One region of the Streptomyces sp. NPDC051243 genome, then DNA from elsewhere that is predicted to be linked to it. Evidence: predicted binding sites of a transcription regulator. Region 1 holds the regulator's gene; the other holds the start of a gene.
What was found. Region 1 encodes HspR, which represses chaperone genes until heat shock. Its sites were predicted from a motif close to TTGAGNNNNNNNNNCTCAA; they were not measured.
Positions count from the first base shown of each region.

Region 2: lon (endopeptidase La) is a predicted target of HspR. The motif match lies at 4,481-4,499, and genes of this name have one in related genera.

Region 1 covers NZ_JBITES010000004.1:486,402-493,834, reverse strand. Annotated here, with positions in the region: gene ACIBAG_RS12855 (PA14 domain-containing protein) at 1-1,275, shown strand, start outside; gene ACIBAG_RS12850 (heat shock protein transcriptional repressor HspR) at 1,357-1,803, opposite strand; gene dnaJ (molecular chaperone DnaJ) at 1,809-2,987, opposite strand; gene grpE (nucleotide exchange factor GrpE) at 3,024-3,680, opposite strand; gene dnaK (molecular chaperone DnaK) at 3,677-5,524, opposite strand; gene ACIBAG_RS12830 (MraY family glycosyltransferase) at 5,619-6,686, opposite strand; gene ACIBAG_RS12825 ((Fe-S)-binding protein) at 6,904-7,433, shown strand, end outside.
Region 2 covers NZ_JBITES010000009.1:423,369-430,801, forward strand. Annotated here, with positions in the region: gene ACIBAG_RS25035 (ATP-binding protein) at 1-958, opposite strand, end outside; gene ACIBAG_RS25040 (response regulator transcription factor) at 955-1,692, opposite strand; gene ACIBAG_RS25045 (spermidine synthase) at 1,825-2,502, opposite strand; gene ACIBAG_RS25050 (rhomboid-like protein) at 2,736-3,557, shown strand; gene ACIBAG_RS25055 (GNAT family N-acetyltransferase) at 3,540-4,334, opposite strand; gene lon (endopeptidase La) at 4,522-6,936, shown strand; gene ACIBAG_RS25065 (lysozyme) at 7,022-7,433, opposite strand, start outside.

The DNA.
Region 1 (7,433 bases):
GGGGAGACGTACGACTACCTGGTCCGGGCGTACGACAAGGCCGGCAACTCCTCGGCCACCACCTCGACCGCCTCCGTGACCAGCCTCGCCGTCACCACGCCGACCGGCTTCACCGCCACCGGCACCGACACCGGGATCGCCCTGAACTGGGACGCGGTGCCCGGGGCGGTCAAGTACCGGGTGCTCCGCTCGTGGAACTCCGTCGACGGGGCCGCCACCACCTTCGAGCCCACCGGCACCTCGTTCACCGACACCCGCGTGACGCGCTCCGCCCGGCACGAGTACCGGGTCGCGGCGATCGACGCGAGCGGCCGGGTCACCGCCTACAGCACCGCCAAGGCCGCCCGCCGTCTGGTGGCCGCGCCCACCATCGGCCAGGCCTTCCCGCACTCCAGCGCGGTCACCGTGACCTGGAACGCCGACTGGGACTCCGGCGGCTCCTACATGGGCTTCCGGGTCTACCGCGCCACGGGCACGAGCACCGACTGGGTCGAGGTGACCGATCGCTGCGGCTGGCGCGAGCGCGACCTCCCGGACGGCTCCGAGCAGTTGCTGTGCACCGACTGGTCGGCGGGCACCAACACCGCCTACCGCTACGCGGTCAGCGGCTACGACAGCAACGACAAGGAGGGCCTGCGCAGCGGAGAGGTGGCGGCCACCACCGGCACCGACCGGCAGGCGCCCGCCGCTCCGGCGTCCGTCACCGCGACCGGCGAGGACTGGGGCACGACCCTGACCTGGTCGCAGGTGGCCGACGCCGATCTCCACCGGTACACCGTGTGGCGGGGCACAACCGTCGACGGCGTCTGCACGGACACCGCGAAGCTCGGCGAGACCGGCGTGGCCGTGACGTCGTGGCGGGACGTCAATGTCGCCGACGGCGAGCACCTCTGCTACGTCGTCCGGCCCCAGGACTTCGCCGGGAACCTCGGCGCGGGCACCACGGTCCATGTCACCGAGCACGATCTGCGGCCCACGGTGGAGACGCCGGCCGGGGCCACGCACGTGGCCTACGCGTCGCTCTCCGCGGCCGGCAATGTGCAGGTGTACGGCTCGTCGCCCGCGGGCACCGAGGAGTACGTGAGGTTCCGGGCCGCCCGCTGGAACCCGCAGACCGCCACCTTCGACGCCCTGCCGGACTCGGACTACGAGCCGCTCTACGACGCGAACGTCCCGACCGGAACGTCCCTGTGGTACCAGGTCGTCGGCGTCCGCGAGGACGGCACCACGTCACAGCCGGTGCTGGTGAGCGTCGCCGTACCGCCGGCTTCCTGACGGAACGGCAAGGGGCCCGGAGGTTCGATGCGAACCTCCGGGCCCCTTCGCATGACTGCGTGCCTGCGTGCCTGCGTCGGCCTAGTCCTTGGCCTTCTTCGGCCGCCACACCACCAGCGCGCTGGTCTGCTGCACCTCCTGGTACGGGACCAGGTCCCGGCGGTACGACGCGTGCACCGCCGCCTCGCGCTGCTGCATCGCCGCCGCCGCGCCGTCCAGGGCCGCCTGCATCTCCGCGATCCTGGACTGCAGCGCCGCGACCTGGTTCTCCAGTTCGATGATGCGCTTGATGCCGGCCAGGTTGATGCCCTCGTCCTGCGACAACGCCTGCACCTGGCGGAGCAGTTCGATGTCGCGGGCCGAGTAGCGCCGGCCCCGGCCGGCCGTGCGGTCCGGGGACACCAGGCCGAGGCGGTCGTACTGGCGCAGTGTCTGCGGGTGCAGGCCGGAGAGCTGGGCCGCCACCGAGATGACGTAGACCGGGGTTTCCTCGGTCAGTTCATACGGGTTGCGTCGACGGCCGTCCATCTCGATCAAGCTCCCTTCGCGGCCTGGAACAGCTCCGCCCGCGGATCCTCGTCCGCGGTCGCCTCGCGATACGCCTCGAGTGCGTCACGAGCCTTCCCCGTCAGGTCCTTCGGGACACTCACCTCGACGGTGACCAGCAGGTCTCCGCGGGTGCCGTCCTTGCGGACCGCGCCCTTGCCCCGCGCCCGCATGGTGCGGCCGTTGGGCGTGCCGGGCGGCAGTTTCAGGGTGACCGGCGGTCCGCCCAGGGTGGGGACCCTGACCTCGCCGCCGAGGGCCGCCTCCGTGAAGGTCACGGGGACGGTCACCGTGAGGTTGTCGTCCTTGCGGCCGAACACGGGGTGCGCGTCGACGTGCACGGTGACGTACAGGTCGCCCGACGGGCCGCCGCGTTCGCCGGGCGCCCCCTTGCCGCGCAGGCGGATGCGCTGGCCGTCCGACACCCCGGCGGGGATGCGGACCTGCATGGTCCGGGACGACTTCGCGCGGCCGCTGCCCTTGCACTCAAGGCACGGGTGCTCGGCGATCAGGCCGCGCCCCTTGCAGTCCGGGCACGGGTCGGTGAGGGAGAAGCCCCCGCCCGAACCCCGGGCCACCTGGCCGGTGCCGACGCAGGTCGGGCACACCCTGGGCGTGCCGTTCTTGTCGCCGGTGCCCGCGCAGGCCTTGCACGGTGACTGCGAGGACATCCGCAGCGGGACGGTCGCGCCCTCGATCGCCTCGGTGAAGCTGAGGGTGACCTCGGTGTCGATGTCCTGGCCGCGCCGGGGCTGGGTACGGGTGGCGCCCGTGCCGCCGCGGTTGAACAGGCCCCCGAAGACGTCACCGAGTCCGCCGCCGAAGCCGCCGGCTCCCCCCTGGCCCTGGGCGCCGCCTCCGAAGAGGTCGCCCAGGTCGAAGTTGAAGGAGCCGCCCGCGCCGCCCGGCCCAGGGCGGAAGCCGCCGTTGCCGAACAGGGCGCGTGCCTCGTCGTACTCCTTGCGCTTCTTGGGGTCACCGAGGACGTCGTTCGCCTCGGAGATCTCCTTGAAGCGCTCCTCCGCCTTGGCGTTGCCCTTGTTGGCGTCCGGGTGGTACTCGCGGGCGAGCTTCCGGTACGCCTTCTTGATCTCGGCCTCGGTGGCGTCCTTGGGGACGCCGAGGACCTTGTAGAAGTCCTTCTCGATGAAGTCCTTGGTGCTCATCCTCGACGTCCCTCCTCTCTCGTCGTCAGTTCAACGTCAGCCCTCGTCCGGGCCACCGCTCTCCTTGTCGTCGGCCGCCTCGGCAGACTCCTCCTTGACGGTCTGCGCGCCCGGCTGGGGCTCGGCCACGGCCACCCGCGCGGGGCGGATGGTGCGCTCGCCGATGCGATACCCCGGCTGGAGGATCGCGACGCAGGTCGTCTCGGTGACGTCCGGCGCGTACGAGTGCATCAGGGCCTCGTGGATCGTCGGGTCGAAGGGCTCGCCCTCCTTGCCGAACTGCTGCAGACCCATCTTCGCCGCGACGGTCTCCAGCGACTCCGCGACGGACTTGAATCCGCCGACCAGTTCGCCGTGCTCCCGCGCGCGGCCGATGTCGTCGAGCACGGGCAGGAGCTCGGTCAGGAGGTTCGCGATGGCGATCTCCTTGACCGTGATCCGGTCCCGCTCCACGCGGCGGCGGTAGTTCTGGTACTCGGCCTGGAGCCGCTGGAGGTCCGCCGTGCGCTCGCCGAGCGCGGTGCGCACCTGGTCCAGCTGGGCCACCAGACCGGCGTCCGCTGCTGATACGTCCCCGGCCGGGGCCGCCCCCTCCGTGTTCGAAGAGGGTGCGGCCTTCGGCTCGGCGTCGTCGGGGGTCGCGCCGGAGGGGACGTCGGGCTTCTCCTCGAAGCCCGGGGTCTCCTCCGTCACGCGGCACCGTCCTTGCGCTCGTCGTCCACGATCTCGGCGTCGACGACATCGTCCTCAGGGGCCTTGCCACCGGCGGTGGCGCCCTCGGGACCGCCCGCGGCCTGCGCGCCCTGGGCGTCGGCGTACATGGCCTGGCCGACCTTCTGGGAGACCGCGGCGACCTTCTCGGTGGCGGTCCGGATCTCGGCGGTGTCCTCGCCCTTGAGCGCGGTCTTCAGCTCCTCGACGGCGGCCTCGACCTCGGTCTTGACCTCGCCGGGGACCTTGTCCTCGTTGTCCTTGAGGAACTTCTCCGTCTGGTAGACGAGCTGCTCGCCCTGGTTGCGGGTCTCGGCGGCCTCGCGGCGGCGGTGGTCCTCCTCCGCGTACTGCTCGGCCTCCTGGCGCATCCGGTCGACCTCGTCCTTCGGCAGCGAGGAGCCGCCGGTGACGGTCATCTTCTGCTCCTTGCCCGTGCCCAGGTCCTTGGCGGTCACGTGCATGATGCCGTTGGCGTCGATGTCGAAGGACACCTCGATCTGCGGGACGCCACGCGGGGCCGGCGGCAGACCGGTCAGCTCGAACATGCCGAGCTTCTTGTTGTACGCCGCGATCTCGCGCTCGCCCTGGTAGACCTGGATCTGCACGGACGGCTGGTTGTCCTCGGCCGTGGTGAAGATCTCGGACCGCTTGGTCGGGATCGTGGTGTTGCGCTCGATGAGCTTGGTCATGATGCCGCCCTTGGTCTCGATGCCGAGGGACAGCGGGGTCACGTCGAGGAGCAGGACGTCCTTGACCTCACCCTTGAGGACACCGGCCTGGAGCGAGGCGCCGATGGCGACGACCTCGTCCGGGTTCACACCCTTGTTGGCCTCCTTGCCGCCGGTCAGCTCCTTGACGAGCTCGGCGACGGCGGGCATACGGGTCGAGCCACCGACGAGGACGACGTGGTCGATCTCGTTGATGGAGACGCCGGCGTCCTTCATGACATTGAAGAACGGAGTCTTGCAGCGCTCCAGCAGGTCGGCCGTCAGCTGCTGGAACTGAGCCCGGGTGAGCTTCTCGTCCAGGTGCAGCGGGCCCTCGGCGGAGGCGGTGATGTAGGGCAGGTTGATCGAGGTCTCGGTGGACGAGGACAGCTCGATCTTCGCCTTCTCGGCAGCCTCACGCAGACGCTGCAGAGCCATCTTGTCCTTGGACAGGTCCACGCCGTGACCGGACTGGAACTGCTTGACCAGGTAGTCGACGATGCGCTGGTCCCAGTCGTCACCACCGAGGTGGTTGTCACCGTTGGTGGCCTTCACCTCGACGACGCCGTCGCCGATCTCCAGCAGCGAGACGTCGAAGGTGCCGCCACCGAGGTCGAAGACGAGGATCGTCTGGTCGTCCTTGTCGAGGCCGTAGGCGAGCGCCGCCGCGGTGGGCTCGTTGACGATGCGAAGGACGTTCAGACCGGCGATCTCGCCGGCCTCCTTCGTCGCCTGGCGCTCGGAGTCGTTGAAATAGGCCGGGACGGTGATGACCGCGTCGGTCACCTTCTCGCCCAGGTAGGCCTCGGCGTCCCGCTTCAGCTTCTGGAGGATGAACGCGGAGATCTGCTGCGGGTTGAAGGGCTTCCCGTCGAGCTCGATCTTCCAGTCCGTGCCCATGTGGCGCTTCACGGAGCGGATGGTCCGGTCCACGTTGGTGACCGCCTGGCGCTTGGCCACCTCGCCGACCAGCACCTCGCCGTTCTTGGCGAAGGCGACGACGGACGGCGTGGTCCTGGCGCCCTCGGCGTTGGTGATGACGGTGGGCTCGCCGCCCTCCAGAACGCTGACGACGGAGTTAGTCGTGCCCAGGTCGATGCCGACCGCACGTGCCATGGTTGATTCCTCCAGCTGACTTGAGTGGAACGGACTCAAGTGTGCATGACGCCTGCCACCCGGTCAACAGAGCTGAGTCGACCCCACTCAACTCTTATCCGTTCCTTACACGCAACTGGGCTCTGACCTGCGTAGACGTGGCGTGCGTGGACGTTCGAAAGGGTTCCCCCACGGGAAAATAGGGTTGACGGCGAGGCCCGTAGACCTTGATCCGCAGAAGTCCGAGTACGGCGATGAGGGCGGTCGCCGCCACCCAGTACAGCCCGGAAACCGCCAGCCATCCCATGTGCACGAGAACGCCGACGAGCACCCCGGCGAAGGCGGCGACCCCGAGGAGGATCGTCACGCCCTGCGGGGTGAGGCCGAGGCGGCGCAGCCGGTGGGCGAGATGGTCGGGAGCCCCGCCGCGCAGCAGCGGCCGCCCGGCCAGCCGGCGGGACAGCGCCACCAGGAGCACGTCGGCGGTGGCGAGGGCGGTGAGCGAATAGAGGATGCCCAGGCTCGACACCGGATCCCGTCCGGCCCGGGTCATCACGGCCGACGCCGCCAGCACGAACCCGGTGAACAGGGACCCGCACGCCCCGAACCCGATCCGCGCGGGAGGCCAGTTGTGCATCAGGAACCCGGTCAGCGCGGCCGCCAGCACGCTCAGCAGCACGGCGAGCGCGTCCATCACCTCGGCCGCCGCGAGCACCCCGACCCCGAAGGCGGTGACGACCCCGACGGTCCCGGCCAGTCCGTCCGCGTGGTCGAGCGACTTGAAACCGACGGCGACGAGGACGATCAGACCGATGGCCGGCACCCCCAGCAGGAACCCCGTCTCGCCGTACGGCACCACGAAGGCCGCCGCCACCGCCGTGCCGCCCGCCAGGAACCGCGCTTTCACCCGGCGCAGGTCGGCGAGCAGCCCGAGCAGCGCGACGGCGCCCGCGGCGATCAGCAACCGCCTGATCTCGGGACCCAGCGGGGCGACCCCCGCCCACTCCCAGCCGGCCACGACCAGGCAGGTCGCGAGGACGACGGCCGTGCCACCGAGCAGCGGCAGGGGCCGCTGCCGCCGACGGTCGATGATGCCGAGGCGCAGCGCGGGCAGCCGGAACAGCGCCGAGAGGAAGGCGGCGAGGAGGAGGGCGGTGGTGGCGGCGGCGATCCCGTACAGCACGCAGCTAGGTTAGTGCCGTATAACCCCTTTTGAGACGAATAACACGATCGGATCTTAAGGCAACCCTCAGCGACTCAGATCACCCCGCACCTGGCTACAGTGCGACGGAAGATGGGGGTAGTCTCAGACGGACTGCATAAGTTACCGCTTAGTAATGTCGAGGGTTCGCGGTACGGATCCCCTCGAAGAACCCCTCGCAGGCCCGAGGAGCCCCGAAATGCAACTCGCCGCGATCATCGTGTCGCTGGTCCTGACCGTGGTCGGCGTTGCGCTGCTCGCACGCGCCATCGGTCAGTTCGTCCGGTACTTCAAACTCGGCCAGCCGGTACCGGCCGGCAGCCGGACCGACAACCCCTACGCGCGCAGTGTGACGCTGGTGCGGGAGTTCCTCGGCCACACCCGGATGAACCGGTGGGGCATCGTGGGCTTCGCCCACTGGTTCGTGGCCATCGGCTTCCTGACGCTGCCGCCGACGATCATCACCGCGTACGGCCAGCTCTTCCAGGCCGACTGGACGCTGCCGGTCATCGGCGGCTTCCTGCCGTACGAGCTGTACATCGAGTTCATCGCCGCGATGACCACCCTCGGCATCGTCACGCTGATGGTCATCCGCCTGCTGAGCCTGCCCTCGCGGGCCGGCCGCAAGTCGCGGTTCGCGGGCTCGAAGATGGGCCAGGCGTACTTCGTCGAGTACGTCATCTTCACCATCGGCCTGGCCATCTACGTCCTGCGCGGCCTAGAGGGCGC
Region 2 (7,433 bases), on a different contig from region 1:
CGTGCGGCCGGCGCACGGCGCCCCGGTTGAACCGCTCGAAGACCTTGTGCCACTCCGACTTGGGAATGCCCGGCCCCTCGTCCAGGACCTCCAGCTCCAGCGACTCCGGGAGCGTCCCGCGCCGCGCCTTGACCGTCACGCGGCCGTGCGCCGGGCTGTGCTTGATCGCGTTGTCGATGAGGTTGGCGACGACCTGGTGGATGCGCTCGGGGTCGGCGTGCGCGGTCAGCTCCGGCGGGGAGACGTCGAGGTGCAGATGGACGTCCGTACGGGTGTGGCTGCCGGAGCCCGAGGCCATGCCCGCGCGCGCGGAGGCGACCATGTTGGCCTCCTTCAGCACACCGGACAGGTACGGCCAGACCTCGAAGCGCCGCATGCGCAGCGGTACGACGCCGTTGTCCAGCCGGGACAGGTCCAGCAGCGTCTCCACGAGCCGGCCGAGGCGCTCGGTCTGCTTCAGCGCCGTGCGCATCGTCTCGGGGTCGGCCTCGGCGATGCCGTCGACCACGTTCTCCAGGACGGCCCGCAGACCCGCGATCGGGGTGCGCAGCTCGTGCGAGACGTTCGCCACCAGCTCCTTGCGCTGCTGGTCCTGGGCCTCCAGCTCGTCGGCCATCAGGTTGATCGTCTCGGCCAGGTCGCCCAGCTCGTCCCGGCGGTTGTCCCGCACCCGGCGCGTGTAGTCGCCCTGCGAGATGGACCGGGCCACGGTGTTCATCTCGTCCAGCGGTGCGGTGAGCGAATGCGCCACGAACTGCGTAATGAGCAGTGTGGCGATCATCGAGAAGACCGTGATGAAGCGCAGCTCCGTCTGGGTGCGCACCGCGATCATCGACAGTCCGGTGGTGATCAGCACCGAGGTGACGACCAGCGCGCCCAGCTTGGTCTTGATCGAGAACGGACGTACGCCGCCCCAGGGCTCCCCGGGGCCTCTTCCCGCGGCCGGGCCGTCGCTCATGGCGTCGGCGTCTCCAGGGCGTAGCCCACGCCGTGCACGGTACGGATGCGCTCGGCGCCGATCTTCCGGCGCAGCGCCTTGATGTGGCTGTCGACCGTCCGGGTGCCGGAGGCGTCCGCCCAGTCCCACACCTCGGCGAGGAGCTGCTCGCGGGAGAGCACCGCGCGCGGGGTGTTCGCCAGGCACACCAGGAGGTCGAACTCGGTCGGCGTGAGGTGGACGTCCTCGCTGCGCACCCGTACCCGCCGCTGCGCGTGGTCGATCTCCAGCTCGCCGAGCCGCAGGATGCCCGACCGCGGGGTCGTGGCGGCCAGCGCGGCGCGCTCGACGCGGCGCAGCAGCACATGCACGCGTGCCGCCAGCTCCCGCATCGAGAACGGCTTGGTCATGTAGTCGTCGGCGCCGACCCCGAGCCCGACCAGCATGTCGGTCTCGTCGTCGCGCGCGGTCAGCATCAGCACCGGGACGGGCCGCTGGGCCTGCACCCGGCGGCAGACCTCCAGGCCGTCGAAGCCCGGCAGCATGATGTCGAGGATCAGCAGGTCGGGCTGCCAGGCCTCCGCCGTGTCGACCGCCGCCGGGCCGTCACCCGCGGTCTGCACGAGGAATCCCTCGGCGCGCAGGCGGGCCGCGATGGCGTCCACGATGGTCGGATCGTCCTCGACCACGAGAACCCGGCGCTGTGCGCCAGGGGTCGCCGCCGTGCCGTTGTGGGAGGTGTGTGTCTGCTCCATCGCCCGCCCCAAAGTTGCTTTCCGGAATCCGTGGGGTGATCCCGCTTACTGGCTATGCCTGCGCATGCTTGCGATTGACGCTTGAATGATCCGCGTCAGAGAAGCAGAGTACGGGGAGTCACCGCGCCACGGCTATCCAGGTCGTACGGCGAGGTGCACGACGTCCGGAACGCCCCGGGCAACGGGGATCTCTTCGGTACGCACCCGTTGGAATCCGGCATTACGCAAGGTTTCTTCGAATTCCGGAGACGGCTGGGCGGACCATACGGCAAGCACCCCACCGGGCCTCAACGCCCCTGCGCAGCCAGCGAGTCCACCGGGCGAGTACAGGCTGTCGTTCCCCTCGGTGACCGTCCAGTCCGGCCCGTTGTCGATGTCGAGACACAGTGCGTCATACGTGGCGGATGTCTCACGCACATGCGCCACCAGATCCGTTTCCAGAATCTCGGTGCGCGGATCGGCGAGGGCCCCGGCGGAGAAGTGCGACAAGGGTCCGTCAAGATGCCAGCCGATAATCGCGCTCTCGCGCTCGACGACGGTGATCCGTCCCGGGCGTGGATCGGCGGCGGCATGTGCGAGCGAGAACCCGACGCCGAGCCCGCCGATCAGCACATGAGGCTCCGGTCGCCCGTCCAGCGAGGCGAGCGCCGCGTCGACGAGCAGCCGCTCCGAACGCCCGTCGGAGGTGTCCATCAGAAAGCAGCCGTTCACGATGATCTGGAGCTGATCGCCGTGCCGCCGCAGCACGACCTCGCCGTGGGGGCCTTCGTGACGGTCCAGTACTTCAGGGGTGTCGTACGAAGTGGGCATCCGGCCATCCTGGCAGCCGGGGCCGGGAGGGCCGAGTGAATTACCTCCGGGAGTACGGCAGAGCGCTCCGGGTTGACGCGGGGCCGGGAACTCGTCCGGCGCCCGCGTGGGCGTCCTGGAGAGACGCGTGAGCTTCTTGAGAGGTTGCTGAGAATCGAGTCCCGTGTGGCGTCGCTCACAGACACGGGCGGGCGGCGGACCAAGGCTGAGGGAAACGGAAGGAGCGCCTCACCTTGGAACGTTCTGCGGCTGGGGGTGTGACGGGCTCTGCTTCGGAGTCCGGCGAGGCGGGCCTGCCCGAGCTCGCCGGGCTGCTGGACGGGATGCCGCGCCAGCGCGGACCCCTGAGCGCCACCGCTCCGCCGTCCCCGGCGCCGGTCGTCACCGCGCCGCCCGCACGCGAGGCCACCGCACCCCGACCCCGTGCCGTCCGTCCCCGGCGGCTGCTCCCCACCCCCGCCGGCACCCCGTTCACCTTCGCCTACGCCGCCGTACTGACCGTCACCTCCCTGGTCGCCGCCTACGCCGACCCCGCCCTCGTCCACGCACTCCACCAGGGCTCCAGCACCGATGTGGCCCACCTGGTGAGCACCCCCGTCTTCGTGCTGCTCGCCAGCGCGCTGTGGGTCGCGGGCGGGATCGTGGCGCCGTACACACTCTGCTTCCTGCTCGTGCTCACCGCGCTGGAGCGGCGGATCGGCGGTGCCCGCACGGCCGTTGTCTTCCTGGCCGGGCACGTCCTGGCGACCCTCGCGACCGAGGGCCCCGTCGGACTCGCGGTGCTCGTCGGCCACCTCCCCGACAGCTCACTGCACCGCCTGGACTACGGCATCAGCTTCGGCGTGGCGGCGAGCGTCGGCGCGCTGGCCGGACTGCTGCGGCCGTGGCTGCGGTGGCCCGTACTGGGGCTGTTCTGCGGGATGCTGGTCCAGGACCTGCTCAACCTCACCGATCCGCTGACCAATTGGGGGCATCTGATCGCCCTGGTCATCGGGGTCGGCATGTGGCCGGTGGTGCGGCGGTGGCACGGACCGGAGTCAGCCGCCCTCGGGTGACCAGACGTACGGCGTGGTGGTGGTCACCGCGGTGAAGCCCAGCCGCCGCAGGATCGGCGCGCTGTCGTCGGACGCGTCGACATGCAGATACCTGACGCCGCGGGTGACGGCGAGGGCGGCGCGGGTGGCGACCAGGGCGCGGTAGATACCGCGGCCGCGCCACTCGGCCAGCGTCGACCCGCCCCACAGGCTCGCGAACTCGGTGCCCTCGCGGAAGACCAGCCAGGCCGCCGAGACGACCTCGCCGTCCGCCTCGGCGACATAGACGGCGATCTCGTCGGGCGCGGACGCGACACGGCCGCTCAGATCGGCGGCGAGCCAGCTCCAGTCCTGGCCCCACGCGGCCGACACCATCGCGGCGATACGGCGCATGTCCGCGTCGGCCGTGACCCGACGCAGCGTCACCCCCTCCGGCAGGAGCGGCTCTCGTGCGGCCATGTCGGCGGCGCGTCCGACCAGCACCGTCTCCTCGTCCTCCGGCGCGAAGCCCGCCGCACGCAGGCGGTCGGTGAGGTCGGCGGGGTCGTCGTGGGACCGGGTCTTCCACTCCACCGCCTCGCCGCGCGCCGCGAAGTAGTCGCGCTGCCGGGCGATGAGCCGGTCGAGTTCGGCGCCGCGCACGCCGAGGGAGCGCGGGCCGCTGACGAGGCCCCGGAATCCGCCGACGATCCGCAGCAGCGGGCCGTCCTGTTCGTACGTCACGCCCGAGGGCGGGGTCGGGGGCGCGCCACGCAGCTGGCCGTCGTAGGCGGCGAGAAGGGTCTCGTTGTCTGTCACGGGAAGACGGTCGGCGAGGGGACGGGGCATGGGCAACCGAATATCCGCATATCCGCGTTGTCCGGGAAACCTGAGGTCACGGCATGTGTGCCGGGTGATCGCTCACAGCGAACGGAGGCCTGGGAACATTCGGGCTCCCCCGTGCATTGAGTCGGCATAACTCAACTTGACTGCCGAAGGGGAGATCATGGCTTCGACGTCCACACCGCTCACCCTGCCTGTGCTGCCGCTCGACGACGAGGTCGTGCTGCCCGGAATGGTGGTCCCGCTGGATCTGAACGACGCCGATGTACGCGCCGCCGTGGAGGCCGCGCAGGCCGCCGCCCGGTCCCAGCCCGGGAAGCCACGGGTGCTGCTGGTCCCACGCATCGACGGGACGTACGCGAGCACCGGTGTGCTCGGCACCGTCGAGCAGGTGGGCCGGCTGGCCGACGGTGACCCGGGCGCACTGATCCGGGGCCGGGGCAGGGTGAGGATCGGTGCGGGAACGACCGGCCCCGGAGCCGCCCTGTGGGTCGAGGGCACCCACATCGACCAGAGCGTGCCCGAGCCGCTGCCCGGACAGGTCGCCGAACTGGTGAAGGAGTACAAGGCCCTCGCCACCGCCTGGCTGCGCAAGCGCGGCGCCTGGCAGGTCGTGGACCGGGTGCAGGCCATCGACGACGTCTCCGCCCTCGCCGACAACTCCGGCTACTCGCCCTTCCTGACCACCGAGCAGAAGGTGGAGCTCCTGGAGACCGCCGACCCGGTGGCCCGGCTGAAGCTCGCCACGCAGCAACTGCGCGACCACCTCGCCGAGCAGGACGTCGCCGAGACCATCGCCAAGGACGTCCAGGAGGGCGTCGACAAGCAGCAGCGCGAGTTCCTGCTGCGCCGTCAGCTGGAGGCGGTGCGCAAGGAACTGCGCGAGCTGAACGGCGAGCAGGACGGCGAGGAGTCCGACGACTACCGCGCCCGCGTGGAGGCCGCCGACCTGCCGGAGAAGGTCCGCGAGGCCGCGCTCAAGGAGGTCGACAAGCTGGAGCGGACGAGCGACCAGTCGCCCGAGGGGTCGTGGATCCGCACCTGGCTGGACACGGTTCTGGAACTGCCGTGGAACTCCCGTACCGAGGACGCCTACGACATCCAGGGCGCCAAGGGCGTGCTGGACGCCGAGCACGCCGGTCTGGAGGACGTGAAGGAGCGGATCACCGAGTACCTGGCGGTGCGCAAGCGCCGTACGGACAGGGGGCTCGGGATCGTCGGCGGACGGCGCGGCGGTGCCGTACTGGCGCTCGTCGGCCCGCCCGGCGTCGGCAAGACCTCGCTCGGCGAGTCCGTCGCGCACGCCATGGGCCGCAAGTTCGTCCGGGTCGCCCTCGGCGGCGTCCGCGACGAGGCCGAGATCCGCGGTCACCGCCGTACGTACGTCGGCGCGCTGCCCGGCCGGATCGTGCGGGCCATCAAGGAGGCCGGGTCGATGAATCCGGTGGTCCTGCTCGACGAGATCGACAAGGTGGGATCCGACTTCCGGGGCGACCCGGCGGCGGCTCTCCTCGAGGTGCTGGACCCGGCGCAGAACCACACCTTCCGGGACCACTACCTGGAGGTGGAGCTGGACCTGTCGGACGTGGTCTTCCTGGCCACCGCCAACGTCCTGGAGGCCATCCCCGAGGCCCTGCTCGACCGGATGGAGCTGGTCCGCCTCGACGGCTACACCGAGGACGAGAAGGTCGTCATCGCCCGTGACCACCTGCTCCCGCGCCAGCTGGAGCGAGCGGGCCTGAACACGGACGAGGTCGCCATCGACGAGGGCGCCCTGCGCAAGCTCGCCGGCGAGTACACGCGCGAGGCGGGCGTGCGCAACCTGGAGCGGTCCATCGCGAGGCTGCTTCGCAAGGTGGCGGCTCAGCACGAACTGGGCGAGCGGGAGCTGCCGTTCACGATCGGCGACGGTGACCTGCGCGGCCTGATCGGCCGGCCGCACCACGTGCCCGAGTCGGCCCAGGACCCGGCGGAGCGCCGTACGGCCGTACCGGGCGTGGCGACCGGCCTCGCGGTCACCGGAGCGGGCGGGGACGTGCTGTTCGTCGAGGCGTCGCTGGCCGACCCGGAGACGGGCGCGGCAGGTCTGACGCTGACCGGCCAGCTGGGTGACGTGATGAAGGAGAGCGCGCAGATCGCCCTGTCGTTCCTGCGCAGCCACGGCGCCGAACTGGAGCTGCCGGTAGCCGATCTGAAGGACCGGGGCGTGCACATCCACTTCCCGGCGGGCGCGGTGCCGAAGGACGGCCCGAGCGCGGGCGTCACGATGACGACGGCGCTGGCCTCGCTGCTGTCGGGCCGCCTGGTCCGCACGGACGTGGCGATGACGGGCGAGGTCTCGCTGACGGGCCGGGTGCTGCCGATCGGCGGCGTGAAGCAGAAGCTCCTGGCCGCCCACCGCGCCGGGGTGACGACCGTCGTCATCCCCAAGCGCAACGAGCCCGACCTGGACGACGTCCCCGCGGAGGTGCTGGACAAGCTCGACGTCCACGCCGTCACCGACGTCCGCCAGGTCCTGGAACTGGCCCTGTCGCCGGCCGCCGACGGCGTGGCTCCGGAGGTTCCGGTCGCGGCGTGACGGACGCGTCCGGACAGGCAAGGCCCGGGTCCCGTGAGGGAGGCCCGGGCCTTCGCCGTACGACATTCCGCCGTACGGCGACGGGTCAGCCCTTCGCCAATGCCCGGACGCGGTCCAGCGCTCCGTTGAACCTGTTGTGGTCCCCGACCGTCGGTCCGGAGGACGTGTACTGCCACATCGTGTAGTAGCTCCACCCGGCCGGCAGCTCTCCGACCGCCGTCGCGTACCGGGCGATCCACAGCGGGTTGGCCGAGGCGAAACCGCTGTAGTTGCCGGTGCACTGCTTCCACCAGCTCGTCGCCGTGTAGATGACGGGGGCGCGGCCGGTGCGGGCCCTGTACTGGTTCACGAAGTCGCGGATCCAGGTGACCATGGCGCTCGGCGTCTTGCCGTAGCAGGTGTCGCCGTACGGGTTCCACTCGATGTCCAGGGCGCCGGGCAGGGTCTTGCCGTCGCGGGACCAGCCGCCGCCGTGGTCGACGAAATAGTTGGCCTGC